Regions from separate parts of the Paenibacillus sp. FSL K6-1558 genome, predicted to be linked through region 1. Evidence: riboswitches for the same ligand, from Rfam matches in the RefSeq annotation. Region 1 holds a riboswitch; the other holds the start of a gene.
The links. A riboswitch is a leader RNA that binds a small molecule or an ion and turns the genes downstream of it on or off. The one in region 1 is predicted to bind thiamine pyrophosphate.
Positions count from the first base shown of each region.

Region 1 (5,319 bases):
CAGATCGGTTTGATCCTGTGGCGTCCGGTACCCATGACCCGAGAGGATATGAAGGAGCCGTGGTTCCTGGAGATGCCGCCCGAAAATCAGCAGGATGAAATGAAACATCTCTGCTTCTCAACGGCAGCCGTCTATGCAAAAGGATATTACGAGTAACCTTCAACTTAAACATAAAAAAGTGACCCAAGCTCAGGCACTTCAGTCCTGTCGGGTCACTTTTTCGGTTGCGGAAGCTTACGACCGCCCCCGATACTCCTCTGCCTTCGCCTGCATCCCGGCGGCTACTGCTTCATCATCGTTCAGGCCGCGATCTGCGGCAAAGGCACGGATGTCCTGCGTGATGCGCATACTGCAGAACTTCGGTCCGCACATGGAACAGAAATGTGCTTCCTTCGCCCCTTCTGCGGGTAACGTCTCATCGTGGTAAGACAGTGCCCGTTCCGGGTCAAGTGACAGGTTAAACTGATCTCTCCAGCGGAACTCGAAGCGTGCCTTCGACAGTGCATCATCCCGGCGCTGAGCGCGTGGGTGGCCTTTGGCTAGGTCTGCGGCATGGGCAGCTATTTTATAAGCGATAACCCCTTCACGTACATCATCCTTGTTCGGAAGCCCCAGATGCTCCTTTGGAGTGACATAGCAGAGCATAGACGTACCAAACCAGCCAATCATCGCCGCCCCAATCGCAGACGTAATATGATCATATCCCGGTGCGATGTCTGTGGTCAGTGGCCCGAGCGTATAAAACGGCGCTTCCTGGCAGATCTCCATCTGCAAATCCACATTCTCCTTGATCTTGTGCATCGGCACATGCCCCGGCCCTTCAATCATCACCTGCACATCATGCTTCCATGCAATCTGCGTTAATTCCCCAAGTGTGGCGAGCTCCGCCATCTGTGCTTCATCGTTGGCATCGTAGATGCTACCTGGACGCAGTCCGTCCCCGAGGGAGAAAGCAACGTCATACCTTTTCATAATCTCGCAGATTTCTTCAAAATGGGTGTACAAAAAGTTCTCCTGATGATGTGCCAGGCACCACGCCGCCATAATGGACCCACCTCTAGACACTATTCCCGTCATCCGTTTCGCTGTCATCGGAATATATCGGAGCAACACACCCGCATGAATTGTAAAATAGTCCACGCCCTGCTCCGCCTGTTCAATCAGCGTATCCCGGTACAACTCCCAAGTGAGGGCCTCCGCCTCGCCATTTACCTTCTCCAGCGCCTGATAGAGCGGCACCGTACCAATCGGCACTGGGGAGTTACGGATGATCCATTCCCGTGTGGTATGAATGTCTTTGCCCGTGGAGAGATCCATTACCGTATCCGATCCCCAGCGAACAGCCCAGGTCATCTTCTCCACCTCCTCCTCGATAGAGGAAGATACAGCGGAATTACCTATGTTGGCGTTGATCTTCACGTGAAAATGACGCCCAATCAGCATCGGCTCACTCTCCGGGTGATTGATGTTGGATGGAAGAATAGCCCGGCCGCTCGCCAGCTCCTGCCGCACGAATTCAGGCTCTACGCCTTCACGAATAGCGGCGTACTCCATCTCGGGCGTAATCAAGCCCTGCCTTGCATAATGCATCTGTGTGACAGAGCGTCCAGCCTGAGCACGTAGCGGTTGACCGCGGAATCCCGGGTACTCCTCTGCCCCGGCTCTCCGTCCTCCCGCCTTCAATCCGTTATCCTCCGGCTTCACTGCGCGGCCCTCATATGCTTCAACGTCACCGCGCTCCATAATCCAGTGATTTCGGAGCGCAGGTAATCCCTTCCGAATATCCATCTGGAATTCGGGATCGGTCATCGGGCCGCTCGTATCGTAGACACGCAGCGGCTCATTATGCTCCACCCCTTGGGGAGTATTCGTATCATGAAGGGCAATTTCACGCTCCGGTACAGCAATGTCCGGTCGTGAGCCCTGAATGTAGACTTTGCGGCTGCCCGGGAAGGGTTGTACCCCTCCAGCCGCTCCGGTTTTCTTTTCCACCGGATGACCATCGCGCCCTGTTTCCTCTATTCCCGTCTGTTGCTCCTTTTGGTTACCTGTATTCATGTCTCCTGTTTCCTCCTCTGTGATCTTCATTTGCCCATATCGTCCACCAATGTGACAGCTTTGACTTACCACACCTGTCTGGAAAAAGCAGAGCACAGAAGCACAGCAGGATTGACCCTGCATAAGCAGCTAGAATGATCCAAAAGACAACTTTTATGTACAATCAGCATGAACACGAAACACGAGATCACTTCTCTTAGAAGTCCAGGCATATATGCCGCAATTATTGTGCTGTCACTTCCAAGGTGAAACACAACAACTGAATCTCTGCTTGCCGCTGTAAATAAAAAAAGCCGGTTCCGAAGGAACCGACTAATGTCCATCACCATACACGCAACAAGGGCCACCTGCTGCAATACAGCATGGATCCCGGGTTAACGTCTGTGGTGTCTGTGGTCATATGGCCGATTACTTCCCTACGCTGGTATGATCCAGATCAGGTGCAAAGGGTCCGGGATCTCATGCGATCCCGTCTCAGTCCGGACAATTCGGACTCCCCCAGTAACGTAAACGTATTGCGACAATCAAGCCGCTGTTCAACTTAAAATATGACATTCAACCGACCCCGCTGGGTCGTCCATTACAGAGTAGCGTAATCTGGGCTTAAATTCAACCTTAATATTCCAGAGGGGAAATTCCCTTCGAGCAAAACTTCATGCAAGAGCCTTCCCCTATGGCAACATAAGTCCCATTTGTACAGCTGCTTCTTTCAACACAGGCGCGTACTCATGTAATGTCTCTTGCGAGAGCCTGCTAACAGGTCCAGACACGGAAAGCGCTGCTGCAATGTTGCCTCTGCGATCCATAATTGGCACAGACACAGCGGCAGCTCCCGGCTCGCGTTCCTCATAGCTGGTTGCGTAGCCACTCACTCGAATGTCTTCCATCTGTGCCAGATAGACGGCCGGATCGATAAATACTGGCCATTCCGGGCCGTTCATCAGTTCCTCCCGATCCTCATCAGCGGCAAAAGCCATTAATACTTTGCTGGAGGCTCCTACGGAAAGCGGCAGTCTGACCCCTACAGGTGCAACCCGCCGAATCGCCTGATCACTCTGCACAGCCTGAATCCGAATCCGTTCACCGCCATCACGAAGGTAGAGACTTACGGTTTCGCCCAAGCGATCACGCAGCCTCTCCATTGCAGGTAACAGCAAAATTGCAGGATCGTCACTACGTGACATATGCGCTGACAGCTCCCAGATTCGAATACCTAGCCGATACTTCTCGGTTGCCGCATCACGTATTACGAACCCCCGATCCTCCAGTGTAGCCATCAATCGATGTACCGTGCTTTTGTGTAAACCGATCTGACTAGCAATTTCGGTGAGTCCAAGATCACTGCGCGTGGTAAAACATAATAATATATCCAGCGCCCGTTCTACAGCCCGGACGGTTAACTTGCGGTCTTCCATGGCATGATGCCCCCCTCATGTTTCATCACATGAAACTTGGTTACATAAATTATATGAGAAACGGTCTCATCTGTAAACCAAAAAGAACCGTTTTGAAGATGATCTGAAAACAAATAAATGAACAAGGATATCCAATTGGCACATCGTAATCTCCTGTAATTTACACACTATGGAATTGTTACCTCTACATCTTAAGAACTATATAACAATTGCGTAACAAATACCTCCAATCAATTGACTTTGACTATATCGGGACATACGATAAAGATAGAAACCAATTCAGATAAAATATCAAAAGCGTGACTTTAGCATTAGGATGCCATCTTCATGAATACGTGCTAAAAAGTACCTATATGCTATTTTTCATATCGTTATGATCTTGTCCATATTAATCCTCAACCGAAACTCAAAGGAGGGGCGTGCATGTATCCGACATCCCAGAGCGAAGCCCCGCTGCATACCAAAGTGTCCGATCTGCCCTCTTCGTTGTCACCGAGGCTGATTCGGTTCAAACATATTGTCGTAGCGTTGCTGCTCTCCGTTGTATTTTTTCTGTTGTTTTGTTTTATTGCCTTACACGGTTATATTGCTTGGGTGCTCTCCAACCCTACGGTCGCACCGGTGTTTTCGAACCCGATGCAGGCCAAAAACATGAAATATGAGGACATTACATTCCCTGCGGCCGACGGTAGCAGAACCATGCAAGGCTGGTATATCCCTGCGAATACCGATACGGGCAAAACCATCATCTTCAGCCACGGTTATGGAGCCAATCGGGAGGAAACCTGGGTGCCTATGTATGACCTCGCCCATTACGCGCACCAGCTCGGGTTTAATGTGGTGATGTTCGATTACGGCTTTGCCTCTCAGGTCAACCGAGCGGTAGCAACAGGTGGTAAGGCTGAGTCTCAGCAATTGCTGGGAGCTATTCAGTTTGCTAAACAGCGCGGAGCACAGGAGCTGGTCGTCTGGGGATTTTCCATGGGAGCAGGCACGGCTCTGCAAACCGGACTGCTAACCAAAGAAGTGGATGCCATGATTCTGGACAGTACATTCCTGCTGGAGCCGGATACGCTGTACCACAACATTCATAATCAGATCAATCTGCCGCGTCAGCCTACGCTCGAGATTATGAAGTTGCTCTTCCCGATCTTGAACGGTACCGGCTTGCAGCAAATCCCGTATCAGGAAGTGAAGAAAAAGGACTATCCGTTCCCAATCTTCTTTATTCATGGTACAGAAGATGAGAAGGCCCCTTATCCGATTGCCGAACAACTTGCCGCTAATCAGACGAATCCTTATTCAGAAGAATGGATTGTACAAGGCGCGCATCATGAACTGATCTTCCGGGAGCATCCGAAGGAATATCTACGCCGTGTTTCGATTTTCCTTAGTCATGTGACGAAAACAAGCAGTGAGGATGTGCAACAAAACCGGCAGTAATATTAAAATGATATACAGCATTTCGATGTGTTTAGAGCCCCCCGGGGCTCTTTTTTTATACACATAGGACAATGCGTCCCAAGAATACACTGTTGAGACAGAGCAAAGGTAATTGGACGAAGAGCGGGTTCGAAAAATAATCTGAAAGATTGGAGGTATAACGCATATGAACTGCGATGGATACGGTCATCTGCTTCCTCTACGGACGCTGGAAGAAATCCGTTTCTGGAAAGAGCAAGAGAAAGAACATACGCTCATCATTCGCACACTGGTTCCTGACCTTGAGCCCTCCTACGTTAAACTTCTGGAAGAATGGGAAGCAGCCTTTGCGTACAGTGAGCGAGTGGCGAATCAGTTGATAAAACAGCTGTTGCCTGCAACCCAGCCGCCTGCCCCCTATATC
Region 1 covers NZ_JBBOCV010000001.1:4,510,550-4,515,868, reverse strand. Annotated here, with positions in the region: gene MHI38_RS19690 (hypothetical protein) at 1-156, shown strand, start outside; gene thiC (phosphomethylpyrimidine synthase ThiC) at 235-2,058, opposite strand; TPP riboswitch at 2,455-2,568, opposite strand; gene MHI38_RS19680 (IclR family transcriptional regulator) at 2,730-3,473, opposite strand; gene MHI38_RS19675 (alpha/beta hydrolase) at 3,897-4,916, shown strand; gene MHI38_RS19670 (Fe-Mn family superoxide dismutase) at 5,083-5,319, shown strand, end outside.

Region 2 (5,319 bases), 290 kb from region 1:
CAGAATCCTTCGCCCAGTCTGATACTTTATCCAAATCAGCGAGCTGTGGCTTCGTTGTTTGAGCTGGTGCGTTCTTTGTTTCCCAGCCGAATGCTCTTACGAAGAATACAGCCAGTTCCTCTCTCGTAACTTTTTTATCTGGAGAAAACGTATCCTTAGAGGTTCCTTGGGCAATACCAGATTGAACGAGTGCAGATACATAGCCAGCATACCATTTGGATTGCTCCACATCTTTAAAGGAACTAGCTACAGTAGAGTCAGGCTTTAATTGAAGCGCACCCACCATAATCTTTGCCAATTGAGCACGTGTTACTGAATCTGAGGGTTTAAATGTTCCATCCGCAAATCCAGATAAAATGCCTTTTTCAATTAACTTCGTAATTTCTGTTTTGGCATACGATTGTTCAACATCCTTAAACGACGTTACAGATGATGAGGTCACTTCCGCCGAGGCTAGCAATTGCATAGAAAACATAGAGGCAATCAATGATGTAGAGAGTACTGCTGACAACTTTCGATTAAACTTTTTCCATTTTAAATTCAAAACTCGACACACTCCTCTTAAACGTCCGTTATTAACACAAAAGTGTAACTTTTGAACTACTCCCCCTTTTATAATCAGTAGGATAATAATACCATGTATATTTATAAAAACAAGATTAATAGACTATCATTTTACATAATAGTTGAAATCATGAATCAAATGGTGCCTATTCTTTCCTAATAATAAATAAAAAAATGTGCTACTCGGAATATTACCGAATAACACACTTGAGTTATCTGTCGTATGATTTTAGGCTCCTGCTCCAAAGCGCTGCCGGTATCCGCACTTGCGGCAAAGTTCTTCTACAGCTTCCCGTTTGGAAAAACCGTATACCAGATTGTTCGCACGCTCTCCGTCCACAATATCGGAAAAAGACTTTTCATGGATGTTTCCAAGGTTGATGACACCTTCTCCATCCAAACAGCATGGAACCACGGTTCCATCAACCAGCACAGCTGCCTGACTGCGTAATGCATGACAAAAACCTTTGCCGTCATCTTCAGGTGCATCGAGGCTTGGCCATTGGAATTCATGGTCCTGATTCAGGTATACGTTGGGTGCAATTTTCACGCCACTACCCGCAACCACCTTTTCTTCAATACGGAAGTCCAGATTGAATTCCTTTTCCAGCACCTCAAGCGTCTCCCGATTGCGATTCATCTGAGCATTGGTGAAGTTATCCTGAGTCAGATTCCATAGTCGGAACGAGACAATGACGTTATGTTTCACCGCTTCACGAACAAAAGACAAGATGTTATGCAAGTATCCGTCACGATCCGTAGAACCCTCATGACCGTCAAAACTGTGCAGCGAGAAATTCATCTGTCTCAGTGCAGGTTTGCCCAATAATTTATGCTGTGTCTTTGGCAGTAGCGTACCGTTGGTCGTAATGTTCACTTTAAATCCCTTGGCATGAGCCATATCCAGCAACAGGTCAATTTTGGGATGAAGCAGCGGTTCCCCTTTGACGTGCAGGTAAATATGTTTTGTGTGTGGTTTGATCTGATCCAATATATTATTAAAGACTTCAGGGTCGATGAATCCTTTGGCTCGCTTCGTTTGTGGACAAAAGCTGCATGCCAGATTACAGATGCTCGTAATTTCAATATATACTTTCTTGAACGTTTTCAACTCAGGGTCCCCATTCTGCCGGGAGGAACAACGGTCCTGCCCTCATTCGTAGTACGGCCATATGAGCCAATCCCCATTATATCGGGTTCACGAGCTAAGGTAAATCAGAATAGCGGATCAGTAACAAAGTCCAGTGTATTTTTCATCCCCATTTCAAGGCTTAAATCCTCGCCCTATTTACATTAAGTCAAGATGGATATATGCTGAGTACATAACTGCATATCTTGTACATTTGCACTGGGGGAGCCTTGCGGCTGAGACGAATACGACGATTCGGACCCTTTGAACCTGATCTGGATTATACCAGCGGAGGGAAGTGGAGCGGCTTTTATTGGCAGTAGGGGATCTCTATCCTAGATGGGGATCAACTTCAGTTCAAACGTATAGCTCCGTTCATTTCTCCGGAAATGGACGGGGCTTTTTTGTATTTCAGCAAGTCGTCTCGCTCATAACCATATCCATCATTTGAAAATAAGGAGGTCATTTGGATGTCTTATCTTGAACGTGTACGTTCACTCAATCCTTTGGTTCATAATATTACCAACCTTGTGGTTGCCCCTTTTACCGCAAATGGTCTGCTTGCCCTCGGAGCCTCTCCGTTTATGGCCTATGCTCATGAAGAAGTCGCTGACGTCGCTCGAATGGCTGGCGCGGTGGTTCTGAACATCGGCACATTGGATGAAAAGGTCGTTCAAGCGATACGTCTAGCCGGACAATCAGCCAATGCACATCATGTGCCTGTTGTCCTTGATCCTGTTGGTGCAGGAGCCACGACATATCGCACCGATACGGTACAAATGCTGGTTCGTGAGCTTCGTCTTACCGTATTAAGAGGCAATGTCGCCGAAGTGGCCCATGTCATTGGTGTGCCATGGAATATCAAAGGTGTGGACGCTGGGGTTGGCGAGGGTGATCGGATTAGCATTGCGGAGAAGGCCGCGCAACAACTTGACTGTATTGTCGTTATTACGGGCCAGTACGACATTATTACAGACGGATATCATACTTTCCTCACAAGCAACGGACATGCATTGCTCACCCAAGTTACCGGGGCAGGCTGTCTGCTAAGCTCAGTCATTGGTGCTTTTGCAGCGATTGCCGAGCCGGGGCGCGACATGCTGAACAGTGTGGTGGAAGCTGTCTCAACCTACGGTGTAGCCGCTGAACAGGCTGCAGCACGAACGGCTCATCAGGGGCCAGGCAGCTTCCAGATTGAATTGTTAAATCAACTGGCGCAGATTACACCTTCGCTGTTCTCCGAGCATGCACAAATCCGTCAGATTCGTGGAGGTGTGTGATGAATATTGCTCAAGCGTTAACGATTGCCGGGTCTGATAACGGCGGCGGTGCAGGAATTCAGGCAGATCTCAAAACCTTTCAAGAACTTGGTGTATACGGCATGACGGTCATTACTGCAATCGCCGCTCAGAACACTACAGGGGTTCAAGGCGTGTTTCCGATTGATTACGACGGCATTGCCCAGCAACTTGATTCAACGGGAGTCGACTTTCAGCCGCGTACCATCAAGACAGGTATGCTGTATAGTGCCGAGATTATTCGTCTTGTTGCGGCAAAATGTCAGCAATATGACTGGTCAAATCTGGTTATTGATCCCGTGATGGTTGCCAAAGGAGGTGCACCTCTGCTCCAGCAGGAGGCTGTGCAAGCACTTGTGGAAGATCTGCTGCCTCTTGCTTTGGTTATCACACCTAACATTCCCGAAGCCGAACTACTTATCGGGAGTTCGATTCGGAACCTGAGTGAGCGCGAGGAAGCCGCAAAGCAATTGGTGCAGATGGGTTCAACATATGCCTTGATTAAAGGAGGACATGATACGGGAAGCGGTACGGTTATCGATGTCCTGTATGACGGGCATTCCTTTCATTATTTGGAGAACCTTCGTGTTATGACACGTCATACCCATGGAACCGGCTGCACGTTCTCTGCTGCCATTACGGCGGAACTGGCGAAGGGTGCCCCTATTCTGGCTGCCGTTACGACCGCGCGAGCATTCATTCAGGCAGCCATTGAAGATGAGCTGGGATTCGGGACCGGGCACGGGCCAACGAATCACTTTGCGTACCAGCGCAGACAGCGGGGTGAACGCTGATGCGTAGATGGGATGCGGAAGCGGTGCGCCGTGCGCTGCAGTTGTATTTGGTGATGGGTAGCGTCAATACGACGCGAGACCCGGTGGAGGTGCTCCGCCAGGCGATCACTGGCGGCATCACGCTGTTCCAGTTCCGAGAGAAGGGAACTGGTGCACAGGCAGGCGAAGCCCGCAGAACGCTTGCGCTGCGGCTTCGTGAGGTGTGCAGCCAGCACGGGATACCGTTCATCGTGAACGATGATGTGGAGCTGGCTGTGGCGGTGGAGGCCGACGGTGTGCACGTCGGCCAGGACGATGCGGACGCGGCGCTGGTACGCGCCCGCATTGGAGAAGGGCGGATGCTTGGCGTATCCGCCCACTCCGCCCTTGAAGCCCGCCGTGCCGTGCAGGCGGGCGCAGACTATCTTGGCGTCGGGCCGATGTACCCGACGCGCTCCAAAGCGGATGCCCACGCTGTGCTGGGCCCCGCCGGGGTTGCGGAACTGCGCGCCGCAGGCATCGCAGTTCCGGTGGTCGGTATCGGCGGCATTACGCCCGATACCGCGGCCGCCGTGATGGCGGCTGGAGCCGACGGCGTAGCCGTCATCTCCGCCATCGCGGGCGCGGCCGATGTGCACGCGGCGACTGCACAGCTCGCTGCGATCACCCGCAGGAAGCAGGCATAGCCATGCTCCCTGCCCGATAATGCAAAGGCCGCAACCACTCGGTCTTCAGCCTCTGCATTCTTGTTTTATTCTTCGCCTCCTTTGCCTCGTTCTGCAACCTATACATCTTTTATCCTTATCCTTCCGCAAACTGGTCATCCTCTAGCGCCACATACCTCCTTCTGCATCCTTTAAATCCTTTCGCCTTTCTCACCTTCTTCCCACCTTGCATCACGCACATATCGATCTCATCCCCCTCCCTTCCATCCCAAACATATTTAATATATAAATCATTCCTACTATAAAGCTTCACATTTACAAATCATTATCTTTTAATTACTATGAATATAAAAACATCTCCGAAAAATCACCTATAGAATAAAAGGAAGTGAGTTTATGGATCAGATCGATAGAAACATCCTGTTTCATATGGAAAACCAAGCCAGATTGTCCATGACCGAATTAGGAAAATTGGTGGGACTTTCACAGCCAGCCGTCACGGAACGTGTAAAACGACTGGAGGAAAGTGGTGTTATTGAAGGGTACCGCACCATCATTAATCCGCAAAAATTAGGAAAACAGAGTACATCCTATCTACTATTTCAGACTAGAGAATGCACTGCTTTCCTTGATTTCTGCCGTATGTCGCCCGAAGTTGTAGAATGTTATCGCGTCAGTGGAGAACACAATTATTTATTGAAAGTCATGACAGATTCTATTGCAGACTTAGAGGCATTCGGAAATCAATGTGACAAATACGGAACCTATACTACACTTATCGCAATGTCCTCGCCTATTGCATCCAAAAACCTAATTGATGAACCCCAGTTCCTGATCTCAAAGGAATCCTAACCATTCATCTTTTCTATTTTAGATATCACCATTTCAAG
Region 2 covers NZ_JBBOCV010000001.1:4,800,808-4,806,126, reverse strand. Annotated here, with positions in the region: gene MHI38_RS20840 (S-layer homology domain-containing protein) at 1-544, opposite strand, end outside; gene MHI38_RS20835 (radical SAM/SPASM domain-containing protein) at 794-1,675, opposite strand; TPP riboswitch at 1,905-2,007, shown strand; gene thiM (hydroxyethylthiazole kinase) at 2,164-2,973, shown strand; gene thiD (bifunctional hydroxymethylpyrimidine kinase/phosphomethylpyrimidine kinase) at 2,973-3,785, shown strand; gene thiE (thiamine phosphate synthase) at 3,785-4,450, shown strand; gene MHI38_RS20815 (Lrp/AsnC family transcriptional regulator) at 4,826-5,281, shown strand; partial or broken gene MHI38_RS20810 (MFS transporter) at 5,315-5,319, opposite strand, start outside.
Region 2: linked by a shared signal. The riboswitch ahead of thiM (hydroxyethylthiazole kinase) and the one ahead of thiC (phosphomethylpyrimidine synthase ThiC) in region 1 are both predicted to bind thiamine pyrophosphate.